4 regions of the Chryseobacterium lactis genome follow, and region 1 is predicted to be linked to each of the others. Evidence: riboswitches for the same ligand, from Rfam matches in the RefSeq annotation. Region 1 holds a riboswitch; each other region holds the start of a gene.
The links. A riboswitch is a leader RNA that binds a small molecule or an ion and turns the genes downstream of it on or off. The one in region 1 is predicted to bind cobalamin.

Region 1 (3,215 bases):
ACCTTCATTAGAAATAAGAACTCCGTTTTCAAGAGTGGTTGGCATCGTAATCATTTCGCTGCTATCTGAGCTACAAGACACATTGAAAAGTAACATAGAAGCAAACGCAAGAGGTAAAATTTTTCTGATATTCATATCTAATTAATTTATTTTAAAAGTTGATATTGAGATTTACACTGTAATTTCTTTGTGGTAAAGGATAAGAAAGCATCGTGTAATAAGTTGTATTAAAAATATTATTCACCTTAAAGCCCAGCGTATAATTTTTATAAAATGTGAAACCGGCACCAGCATTCATTACAAAATATGGATCAAGTGCAGCACCTTTTGTTTCATTGGAATCTGTATAGGTACGTCCGTTAAACATTCCCTGTACATATACTTTCACAAAATCATATTGATAATCAATACTTCCTGTAAATTTGTGATAAGGTACGTACATCAGCTGTTTTTTAATACTAAGATCTGTAGATTTGGTATAAGAATATCCCAGATTCGATTTCAAAATATGTTTTCCAAACTTTTTTTCGTATCCCAACTGTGACTCCAACCCGTAAGATTCTACTTTTGCAGTATTAAATGCTGCATAATATCCGGCAAGTGTCGGAAGCCATCTGATCATGTCCCGGATATTCATATAGTACGGAATTACAGAAAGTTTAAAATCTCCTGCCATAAATTGGTTTCTCCATTCAAACTGATAGGATGTTTCAGGCTTCAGATCTTTATTTCCACCTTGTCCCCAGTACAGGTCATTGAATGTTGAAAATTTGAAATTTCTGGAAACATCCAACCCTACATGATACCAATCTACAGCATTCCATTTTCCTGAAAAAGAAAATAAAACGGGTGAACTTATATCCTCCACAAAATCCTTCTTTATTCCTGCCTCAAAACGCAAATCTTTTGTGGTGAAGTATCTTAATAATCCGGAAACAGAACCTATATTTCTGTGAACGTCTCCCACCATTGAAGTTCCTTCTCCGTTTCCTTTATTCAGCTGATATTCCGCGATGATATTGATATTCCATTTCGGATGTACGAAATAATTGAAATCATTTTTCACGATATAGTTTTTCCCGGTTCCTCCACTGGTATAAGGTTTGTCAATATTGCTGAAATATTGGAAATTCTCTTCCGTGTAAGCGGCTTTGAATGAGTTGCTGAATTTGGATTCATTCCAATCCCAGGAAACAAGACTTCGGATATTCTGAGTATGATACTTCGTTTTCGTTTCAAGATCTCCAAAAAAAACAGGATAATGCTGTCTTCCATTAAAGAATTCAGAAATCCATGAAATCTGATGATGAGGGGCAATTTTATAAGCTGTAGCTATATTGAAATTGGTATTATAATACTGTCCGTTATCGTTTGTATACGTTTTCCCTTCGTTTTCTACCTTATAATTATTCTCACTTGCTGAATAATTTCCGGAAGCCTTAAAGCTGAATTTATCATTACTGTAAGACCCTTTAACAAAGTTATTATAGGTACTAAAAGAAGCTGCTTCTGAAAATAAAGAACCATGAAATCCTTTGTTAAAATTCAGATCATTATTCAAATGAATACTTCCCCCGATGGCTCCACTTCCATAAATTACACTTCCTCCTCCAGCTTTTATTCCGATCTGATCATAGCCAAATAAGGAAATATTATTGATATCTCCCTGCCCTAAAAACATAGAATTTATATTGATCCCGTTCCAGACAAAAGCAGTCTGCTGGGCCGTGGTCCCCCTGAACGATGGAGAAGAAACAGCACCTCGTCCGTTTTCTTTAATATAGAGTTGTGACTGAAATCTCAGCAGGTCAGAAAGATTGGTGGAGTTTTTTTCGGCATCTTCAGTCGTAATGGTCTTTACAGGATGAAAAAGCTTTACTTTATTCATCTGACTGTCGAAAATATAAATAGTATCAATGGCCTTCTCCTGTCCAAAAAGAAAACAACCATACGATGAAAAAAGCAGTACTAAAGATCTTTTTATATCCATACTCTTTTACTTTTCCTCCGAAAGCAATATGTTTTTTTGATTATGATTCTGGCAGGTCTCCTGACTTTCGCTTTCTGTGCCTTCCCGTTTCAGACAGTGGCTTTTTACAGAAACTTTTGTTGCGATTTACAGTTGCGGGGACAGTCCGGGGGTTACACCCGATTCCCTTTTCATTCCAATATCCTGGAAACCAAAATTTTTGCAAAGATAGCTTTTTAAATGTATTAGACAAAAAGGAGAATATAGCTTGCCATACTCCGGATATTTACTGATCGGTAACAATAAAAAAGCTGCCTTCAATACTGAAAGCAGCCATTATAAAGTATATATCTTTTTTAAATTATTTACCTATAACTTCTGTAATTGGATTTCCAACATTTCCACTTGGGAACTGGATTTTCAATAAAGAAGAAACCGTAGGTGCAATATCCGTCATATGATAAGCTTTATTGCTTTCTCCGTGCTGCACTCCCCATCCCATAAAGATTAACGGAATGTGTGAATCATAAGAATTCCACACGCTGTGTGTTGTTCCCGTTTTAGAATATGGAGGAAGCATAGAGTCGTGAGAAATCAATTGAATATCTCCGCTTCTTTGTCTGTTGATTCCGTTGATGATTCTTTGTTTAATAGGCTCCGGAATACTTGACTCCTGCACTTTATCTACAGAAACAGCATATAAAACAGTAGGATCTTTTTCCAGTTCTTTTACCGCAAAATTTCTTACATCATCCAATTCCAGTTTACTATCTGCCAATACTTTTCTGTCAAAATATATCTGATAGTTATCAATAGCATTGATTAATTTATCTGCTCCAAACTTATCTTTCAGCTTTTGGTTAAGATTTTTTTCTGCACCTTCACCAAAGAAACCGGTGGTGATTTTATGCTCTTTAAGGAATCCTACAGAATGTGCTCCTCCGTGGTCAGCAGAAAGGAAAACAGTATACTCCCCTTTTCCTACTTTGGAATCAAGATATTTGAAAAACTCTGCTAAATCCTGATCCAGTCTGATATACACATCTTCTACCTCAATAGAATTAGGTCCGAATTTATGTCCTGCATAATCTGTGGAAGCCAGGTTGATGGCTAAGAAATCCGTAATATTATCTCCACCCAGTTTTTCACCTTCTACAGAAGCTTCCGCCAATTTCAAGGTCAATGTATTTCCAAAAGGAGTGTAACGAATATTATCTTTTTTTGTCTGATAATCCTGAGCTAAATT
Region 2 (3,215 bases), 1.1 Mb from region 1:
CTTTTACCCATTTTTTTGTCACCGATTGAGCATATTCTGACCAATACACCGTCATAGGATGGGGGCGGTGTACATCACCGTAAATGACAGGTGGTTTTACACAACGGCTTCCATAGCTCTGAACCCATCCGTTTTGGGTAAAGGCAAATCCGGAAAGCTGTTCGCCAAAATATTCAACCATATCATTACGTTCAAATTCTCCATGAACCAGTACATCAATTCCGATCTCTTCCTGCCAGTGGATGGTCCTTTCCGTTTCCTGTTTCAATAAAGTATCATATTGTTCTGCAGTAAGTTCTCCTTTTTTGAATTGGGCTCTCCAACTTCTCACTTCCTTGGTTTGAGGAAATGAACCGATCGTTGTGGTCGGGAATAAAGGAAGTTGCAATTCTTTCTGCTGAATTTCTTTTCTTACATTAAATGGATTTCTCCTTTGCGCATCATCCTCAGTGATTATAGCAATACGGTTTTTTACTTCCTGATTGTGAATTAAAGTTGAAACTTTACGGGTTTCTATGGCCTTTTTATTTTCTGCCAACAGTTGTAAAGCATGATAATCAGGATTGTTTGCCAATTTTTTTAAAGCAACAACTTCATGAACTTTCTGTTTGGCAAAAGCTAACCATTCTTTAATTTCAGGAGATAAAATAGCCTCATCTTTTTCAGAATCAAGATCAAAAGGAGAGTGAAGCAATGAACATGAAGGAGCAATCAATATCCTTTCTGTTCCAATTTCATGGATTACCTTTTTAACCAACTGCAACGATTTTTCAAAATCATTTTTCCAGATGTTTCTTCCATCTACAATGCCCAGAGAAAGACTTAATGATCTGGGAAGCAATGGTAGAATTTCTTCAAGCTGTTCCGGGTTTCGTACAAGATCAATATGTAATACATCAACAGGAAGATGTACTGCAAGAGAGGTGTTGTCTTTTAATCCTTCGAAATAAGTCGCTACAATAATTTTAAGATTTGGAAATTGTTTTCTGATCTCGTTGTAAACCAATTCATAGGCTTCTTTTGCTTTATTATCAAGATCTAACGCAAGGAATGGTTCATCAAACTGGATATATTCTGCCCCTTGATTTTCAAGCTCTGTCAGGATTTGAATATAAACAGGCAGCAGGTTTGAAACCAGGTCCAGTTTATCAAAATTCTCCTCTTTTTCTTTTCCTAAAAGAAGATAAGTAATCAAACCAATGATAACCGGTTTTGCATTAATTCCTGCCTGTTTGGCACTAATGAATTCATTGATGATTTTGTTTGAAAATAATTTAAATGACTGATTTTTTTGAAACTCAGGAACGATGTAATGGTAGTTGGTATCAAACCATTTGGTCATTTCCATCGCTGTAATATCTAATCCGTTTTTCTGATATCCTCTCGCCATTGCAAAATAAAGGTCAAGCTCAGACCGGGACTCATCAGAAGCTATTTCCTGATAACGCTCGGGAATAGCTCCTATTGTTAAAGTCATATCCAATACCTGATCATAATAGGAAAAATCATTACAAGGGATAAGGTCTATTCCTGCATCGTGCTGAAGTTTCCAGTTTTGATGGCTGATTGCATTTCCGGTTTCCAGAAGCTGATCAATTGATGTTTTGCCTGCCCAATATTGTTCACAGGCTTTTTTTAGTTCTCTGTTGCTACCAATTCGCGGATAGCCAAGAAGGTGTGTTTGCATTTCTTTTACACTTTTAAATTAAACTTATGATTTTAAAAGCTCTTTGGATGCTTCACAATACTTTTGGAGAAAGAAGAAAGGAAATCAGAGAGATACAATAAGGACGTAGTTTTTCCGTTAACGTCGGGACACGTTCAAAAAGTATCATCTGTATGACCCAAAGCTTCAAATCGCGAAAGCATTGTCAATTCAGAACAGGCAGGTCTCCTGGCTTGTAACGGTTTTTATCATCCTTCCCGCTCTGGCAGTGGATATACACGGATAAAAACCTTTGGTTGTTACTTACAGTTGCGCGACAGCTCGTGATTCTCACACGATTCCCTATTAATCTACGTTATGTAAAACCTCTTCCGTTTGATGAAGTATTTTAAAGAACAAAATAGGGTGTAAAGATATATAATTGAGTGGTTTAATTGGTGTAATTTCAAAACTTAAGGATAAAATTTTGTTTTTAATTATTTTAAAAGATAAATATTCTTTATTTTTGAAAAAATCAACGCTAAAAAGAATAATATCCTGTGGAAAGACTTGATGAAAAGGATCTTCAACTGCTAAGAATCCTGCAAAAGAATGCTAAATTGACGATAAAGGAGCTTGCCAAAGAAATCAACCTCTCACCATCTCCTGTTTTTGAACGGGTTAAAAGGTTGGAGCAGGAAGGCTATATCAAACATTATGCAGCGGTATTGGAAGCTGAGAAATTGAATCGTGGCTTTACTGTGTTTTGTCAGATTAAACTGAAAATCCACGACCGGGCGATAGGCAATCAATTTGTAAAAGATATCCTCCTCATTGAAGAAGTAGCCGAATGCTATAATATTTCCGGAGATTTTGATTTTTTACTCAAAGTTCAGGTGCGGGATATGAAACATTATCAGGATTTTGTATTCAATAAGCTAGGATCAGTAGATTCTATCGGAAGTACCCACAGCACCTTTGTGATGGCTGAAGTGAAGAATACACACGGAGTTACGATATGAAAAAGTTTAGTTTTTATAGCAATTCAGCAAGTGTTAAAATATAAATTCTCCCGGGAAAAGTCAGAAGTTTTTATCACTTAAATCAATAAAAAACAGCATCCAAAGGGGATACTGTCATTATATTTTTAAAAAAAATCAATTTTCAAGAAATCTTATGGCTCATCGCAAGTTCTTTTCAGTTTAATAAAAAGTTTGTCGAAGTCTTTGTAAGCAACTCCTTCCTCTTCACGTTTCTGTCTGAAACTACTGTTGGCACAGTTGTGAAAACTAAGTCCGATCATGTCGATTAAAGCGTAGTCTTCTTTTTGGGGATCATTCAGCTTTGCATTGAATCTTGCCAATACTGCTTTCGGATCAGCATTGCTTTTGCTTTTCAATTCAATATAGTTTTTCCATGCTGTAAACATCTTCTCTCTATCAGGAGATGAGATCGCATCAATATGCTCTTTGCAGGATCCGTAAAACTTGCTGTCTTTAAGAGACGAAGGGTCAGAATAGGCAATAATTTCCTCCTTGTTTAGTTGATATTCATTTTCAAAAGACTGGAT
Region 3 (3,215 bases), 180 kb from region 1:
TAAAGAATTCTTTAAAAGAGATAGATTTTTGACTTAAAATGTAAAGGCAAATGCATCAAATGTCCAATTTTAAATTTGTATTGTAGCAGCAGATTCATTTCTTTCCTTTTGAAAAAACAGCTTTTATATCATGCTGAGAGATCCTATTCATCAATTATATTTTGAAATCGATAGTATGATTTGTATTTTTGTTATGAAATTTTTTTAACACATCAATCCATTTTTACTATTACTATGAAAAGATTTAATGTATATAAGAGTTTATCGACTCTTGTTTTATTGGGACCTTTATGTTTCGGACAATACAAATTTGAGGTGAAAAATGCCTCTAAAAACTATACTGTCATCATCAATGTAGAAAATTGCTACGATGGGAGGTGTCATGATAAAGGAACAGTAGAATTATTTGACAATAAAAACACCAAGGTTCAGACTTTTACTTCTGAAGAACTGGTTATAGAATTAAATGAAAATCAAAAACCTACATCCGGAAAGCTAATACAATTGACAGAGCAGCAAAGTCCTGTTATCATTGATGACTTTAATTTCGATGGAACGGAAGATATTGCGATAAGAAACGGAAATAACGGAAATTATCAAAGCGATTCCTACGATGTCTATGTATTCAATAGTACAAGAATGGCTTTTGTGAAAAGTAAAGAACTGACAGATCTTGCTTCTAATGCGCTGGGACTATTTAATGTAGATTATAAGAGAAAGCGTCTTATTTCTACAGGAAAATCCGGTTGTTGCAGAATTTTTACCACAGAATATGAAGTGGTTCCGAATAAAGGATTAGAGTCAGTATTAGAGAAAGAGGAAGATATGACGGAAGAAAGTCGTGTAAAGGTGATTACCAAAGAGAAAATAAATAATAAATGGGTGACTAAAACTAAAGTTTATCCTGCAGATAAATATAATAGATAATACAATGAAGATACAGAAAGAGATCGATTTTATTCTGGCCGTAGATGCTTTGAAGAACGTGCAGAGAAGAAATTATAATGCAGATGATTCCAGAAGAGAAAACACTGCAGAACACTCGTGGCAGATTATTATCCTGGCTCAGATTCTTTTTCCATATGCGAAAAACCGTGCGGATATTGATTTACTGAGAGTAATAAGAATGCTTTCAATACATGATCTGGTGGAAATTGAAGCCGGTGATACTTTCTTATTTGATGAGAAAGCCATGGTTGGAAAATTCGAGCGAGAAAAGATTTCTGCTCAAAAGATTTTCGGGATTCTGGATGAGCCACTGCGTACGGAATTCTTTAATTTATGGCTTGAGTTTGAAGAAGAAAAAACACCGGATGCTATTTTTGCATGTTCTATCGACAGAATTATGCCTTTCATCCTGAATTCTCACACTTCAGGAAAAAGCTGGACAGAAGCCGGAGTGACCGAAAAACAAATCAGAAATATGCTTGAAAATGCCATCAGCAGAGCATCAGATGAAATGGGTGAGGCTTTTGAATTGCTATTGAGCAGAAGTTTGGAAACAGAGAAAGTACAGAAGTAATTTAGAATTTAAATAATATATAGAGCCGACTATTTAGTCGGCTTCTTTCGTGTGAGAACTGTATTGAGTAAATAGTTTCGGGCGGCCAAAGGCCGCCCGAAACTTTTATTATAGAATTTGGATTGGCTTTTTAAATTCGTCAATCGCTACAAAAGTGAAATCCCCGACAATGGCTTTTTCTCTTTCATAAGAGTACATCTGTTCGGTGAAGATCTCAACGTTTACTTTCATACTGGTCTTTCCAACGTAAGAAACTTTTCCGATCAACTCAACAATCGTTCCTGCAGGTATAGGTTTTTTAAAATCGATTTTATCACTGCTTACCGTTACCACTCTTTTTCTTGCAAAGCGGGTAGCGGTGATGAAGGCTACTTCATCCATCAGCTGCATTGCTGTACCTCCGAAAAGAGTATCATAATGATTGGTTGTGTTCGGGAAAACTGCTTTAAAGATTCTTGTTTCGGATGCTTCAATTCTTTCTTCTGTAGTCATATTTCATTATTAATTAAAGCGAAATGAAATCTATTAAAACAACAGAATAATGACAGGAACCTTAGAAATCCCTGAAACATCCATCAGATCAATATAACTTCAGATCGCGAAAGTTGCTTGTTTAAGAAAAAGGCAGGTCTCCTGACTTGTAACATCTTTTATCTCCTTCCCATGCCTCGCACAGTGGATCTTTTTATAAAAGACTTCAGTTACTTTACAGTTGCGCGACAGTCCGTGATTTTCACACGATTCCCTTTTAATCTGCGGTTAAGCAGAACCAGTTTCTGTGATGAATAAGTGGTAAAACTTTTCGGGTGCAAAAATAATGAAATTATTCCGGATTATGATAAATAATCTGACTGATCACTCTTCCTTTTTTGATCGTCCAAAGAGTCGTATATCTGTATTCTCCCGAACCATTGGTCATATAAAGAAAGATATTGTCGTTGTCCAGAGCAGTTACCGCTACATTATTGAAATCCATCGTAGGCTGGAACATATTTTTGATAGCTTCTCTTACAAAAACGGAACCTCGTCCGGGTTGCTGAACTCTGATTGATTTAATTTCAGTCATTCCTTCCGGAAGATCATTGCCGATTCCCCAGGGCTTTATTTTATCAATAGTAAGGATTTTACCTTCAGCATCTTTTTCCTTTTTACGGTACCCGGCGTTGGAAGGGTACACATCGATAACGACTTTACTTCTTTGGGCCGTAGGGACTTTAGGATCAGAATTATCTGTGAATATCATTGATTTCCCGTTTTTAGATTTCGAAGGCGTGTATGCCGGAAGCTGATCGATATAGGCAATACGCTCTTTATTAACCATTCCTTCCTTATCAAGGGTTTCATACCTTACGAAGGGTTTATCCTCATCCTGTTTTTCAGGATATTTAATCCAGATCCACTCCGTTTCTCCGGGAGCGGGTTTTACGTAAACAAATACATCCCCTTTACGCATGCGGATTTTATCTACAATTTTTCTGTAGTTATCCTTATGAACGCGTACATTGGCGTATCCTTCTTCAGCTTTTACAACACCGAAAGGAACTTTATTCTGACCTTTAACGAATGCCAAAGAAAAAATGCTGAAAGCGGATAAATAGAATGCTTTGTTTACAGAAATCATCATTACAAATTTTTGATTTCCCAAATATATAAATTAAATGGACGAATTTAAAGAATAGTCTTTCCAATTTTT
Region 4 (3,215 bases), 2.5 Mb from region 1:
ATTCCGTCAACGGCAGTAAAATCAGATCCGGTAACATCGGTTGCTCCGCCGATGTTGATTCTGTATACTTTCTTGATTCCTCCCTGAGATCCAAAGTTTCCATCTCTTTCTATCACTAAGAATTCGGTATTGCTTAAAGCTGTAATATCACAGACAGAATCCGAAGCACCACCATCCTGCTTGTATAAAAACTGCTTAGTCTGGCCGGTAACCGTATCGAAAGTCACAATTCTCGTTAAAGTTGTATTCTTTGCGGCAGTTTTATTGGGAACATACATCATGGATTGCATAGTACCTACCAACGTTCTTCCATCCGGTGTTAAGCAAAGTCCTTCCATTCCTCTGTTGGCTCTTCTTTTTGCTAAAACCGCAGGCAGTTTTCTCGTTCCTGTATTTACTCCAACCGGACTTATTCTTTCCATTTCTATGCCTTCAGCGCTGTAATGAACGATATGCGGACCATACTCATCAGAAACCCAGAAAGTACCGTCTGGAGCTGCCACAATACTTTCACTGTCCAATCCATATTTATCTGTTCCCAAGACATTTCCTGTTGCATCATAAGCAACTTCTCCGGTACTTCCCATTCCTACAGGGTTTGGTAATCCAGTAATTGGTTGCCCGGATGGATTTTTAAGTTTAATATATTTGATTACCTCAATATTTCCTTCGGCATTAATTTTAAAATGCATAATTGTTGGGGTAAAATTGGGGGTCAAAAACTTTTTACCGTTCAGATAATCTGTATTCGGGCCACGGTCGGTAATGACATAAAACTCTCCTTTCCTGGATGGATGAGCCGCTGCACCGGAACCAAATCCGCCATTGATCACATCTACTCCATTGATGGTTGCCATTTTTGTAAAAGCAAACTCCTGAGGAAGCTTCGAATAATTGATATCCTGGTTATTTGCATTGTCATCATCTTTATTACAAGAGAATAATGCGGTCATAACCAGCGCCGGTAATAGTAGTTTTTTCATATTAACTTTTATGGCGCGAAAGTATAAATTGATTGTAAACTGATCTTAAATACAATGATAATTATATTTTAACAATAGAATCTCCAAAATGAATTCAATATAAACAACAAAAACTCAAAATTAACATAACAAATAAAGCATTTAACTCCAATTCATTAACAATCAGTCAAATTAAAAATTTCAACTGTACTCAACGATCCGAACATTCGGGGAAGAAGAGAAATAATTCACAAAACGGTTCCGGAATTTATATGATATATTTGCGGCGTTTTAAGGTTGAACATTGTTCATTAATAGGGAATCAAGTGAGAATATCAATTCTTGAGCTGTACCCGCAACTGTAAGCTGTTTTACCTATAGTTACATCATACCACTGGCCCAAAATCCCGGGAAGGTTTAGTATAGGATGCGAGCCAGGAGACCTGCCTTGGAAAAACTTTTAATTTGAGGATTGAGGATATTAGTCCTTTTCCATTTAATAAGTTTCGGGAATAAAACTTTAATTTAATTATATCATGAGAAAAATCTATTTCTTTTTCTTACTGTTTTGCATGCAGTTTTTATGGGCTCAATTTACAGAAAATGACATCCGTTTTTGGGTGGGAACAGGTTCTAAAAAAGCTTATTTTGTCACTGATTTTAATGACAATAATACTCCAGAATCTTATGCCTGGGGATATCGTTTTGACTCCAACAATTTAACCATGGAGGACATGATCAATGCTATTGTAACGGCAGAACCTAAAATGGCTGTTGACATTCCTACCGGCTTCCTTTTTAGCCTTACTTATAATGATCACACTCCTTCTACCGATGATTATTGGATTACCTGGTCCGGACCCGGCGCAGAAAATATGACCTGGAATAATGGTGTTGGCTATACTCCGCTAGTTGATGGAAACTGGTATGGGGTGACTTACGGATCTGATGATACCGTTATCAATACTCCGCCATCTGTACCTGTTGCAGCTTATAGTTCTCAATGGTACAAATCATCGCAGATTACTAACTGGATTGGAACCGGAAGTAATAAAAGTCTTGTGGTGATTGATTTTGGAACTGACACTACCACCGGAAATGCCAATTCTTTTGTCTTTGGAATTCAATACAACGGAAGTATAAATGCAGAACAGGCGCTGCAACTCATTCAAAGTCAAAGTTCTTATTTCAGTTTTACCGAAGGAAATGGTCAGATTTCTAACCTGTCACTTAATAGTTTTACCGGAAATACTTCCGGATCGGAAAGCTGGAAACTGTACAAAGGGAAAGACCTCTCAAGCTGGCAACAGAAAGCTGATCTTTCGCAGATCCAGTTGGGAAATAATGACTGGCTGGGCTTAAGCTTTGGACAAAGAAGACCATTTATCCCTACAGAAGCGATTGATGCAACACTTGGTACCTCAACGGTGAATAAAAAAGTTTTTAATATTTACCCAAATCCGGCCAGTGATTTTATTCAAATCGACACTACCGATAGCCTGAAAGAAGTAAATATTTATTCGGTTACCGGACAAAAAGTAATGACTTCCCAAACTGCAAGAATTAATATTCAGTCTTTACACTCAGGAGTGTATTTTGTTGAGATTAAAACAGCCAAAAACTCTAGTATTCACAAGGTTGTAAAGAAATAAGTATTGGTTAACCACCCCGTCAAAAATTCTTTGAATTTTTGCCACCCCTCCGGAGGAGGGGAACATTCACCTCTTCAATTCGAGGGATGCAGATAACAGGACTGATACATTGACCGTAGATAATTCCTAATGAAACTGACAGTTTGATACAAAAAGAAACGCACCGGATTGGTGCGTTTCTTTTTTATGATTTTACAATCAATTATTTTTTCTCTGTAGATCTCTGTAAAACCTCATCTACCATTCCGTAGCCTTTTGCTTCTTCAGAAGTCATCCAGTAGTCTCTGTCAGAAGATTTTTCAACCCACTCATATGTTTGTCCTGAATGGTGACCAATGATCTCATAAAGCTCCTGCTTTAATTTCAACATTTCTCTCAGGTTGATTTCCATATCAGAAGCAACTCCTTGTGCTCCTCCTGACGGCTGGTGAATCATTACTCTTGAGTGCTTAAGAGCAGAACGTTTTCCTTTTTCTCCGGCAACCAATAATACAGCTCCCATTGAAGCGGCCATACCTGTACAGATTGTCGCAACATCCGGCTTAATGATCTGCATTGTGTCATAAATTCCAAGACCTGCATACACGCTACCTCCAGGAGA

Region 2: it holds a riboswitch for cobalamin, as region 1 does, so the genes downstream of both, metE (5-methyltetrahydropteroyltriglutamate--homocysteine S-methyltransferase) here and EG342_RS24375 (TonB-dependent receptor plug domain-containing protein) in region 1, are expected to answer to the same signal.
Region 3: it holds a riboswitch for cobalamin, as region 1 does, so the genes downstream of both, EG342_RS23530 (acyl-CoA thioesterase) here and EG342_RS24375 (TonB-dependent receptor plug domain-containing protein) in region 1, are expected to answer to the same signal.
Region 4: it holds a riboswitch for cobalamin, as region 1 does, so the genes downstream of both, EG342_RS13265 (T9SS type A sorting domain-containing protein) here and EG342_RS24375 (TonB-dependent receptor plug domain-containing protein) in region 1, are expected to answer to the same signal.

What each region holds. Positions count from the first base shown of each region.
Region 1 covers NZ_CP033924.1:5,462,218-5,465,432, forward strand. The annotation lists gene EG342_RS24370 (YncE family protein) at 1-135, opposite strand, end outside; gene EG342_RS24375 (TonB-dependent receptor plug domain-containing protein) at 152-1,990, opposite strand; cobalamin riboswitch at 2,024-2,200, opposite strand; gene pafA (alkaline phosphatase PafA) at 2,331-3,215, opposite strand, start outside.
Region 2 covers NZ_CP033924.1:4,337,044-4,340,258, reverse strand. The annotation lists gene metE (5-methyltetrahydropteroyltriglutamate--homocysteine S-methyltransferase) at 1-1,687, opposite strand, end outside; cobalamin riboswitch at 1,868-2,051, opposite strand; gene EG342_RS19330 (Lrp/AsnC family transcriptional regulator) at 2,206-2,667, shown strand; gene EG342_RS19325 (hypothetical protein) at 2,820-3,215, opposite strand, start outside.
Region 3 covers NZ_CP033924.1:5,279,865-5,283,079, reverse strand. The annotation lists gene EG342_RS23540 (XAC2610-related protein) at 235-927, shown strand; gene EG342_RS23535 (HD domain-containing protein) at 932-1,522, shown strand; gene EG342_RS23530 (acyl-CoA thioesterase) at 1,631-2,014, opposite strand; cobalamin riboswitch at 2,129-2,311, opposite strand; gene EG342_RS23525 (hypothetical protein) at 2,346-3,146, opposite strand; gene EG342_RS23520 (serine hydrolase domain-containing protein) at 3,191-3,215, opposite strand, start outside.
Region 4 covers NZ_CP033924.1:2,967,568-2,970,782, reverse strand. The annotation lists gene EG342_RS13270 (esterase-like activity of phytase family protein) at 1-983, opposite strand, end outside; cobalamin riboswitch at 1,240-1,427, shown strand; gene EG342_RS13265 (T9SS type A sorting domain-containing protein) at 1,499-2,614, shown strand; gene clpP (ATP-dependent Clp endopeptidase proteolytic subunit ClpP) at 2,817-3,215, opposite strand, start outside.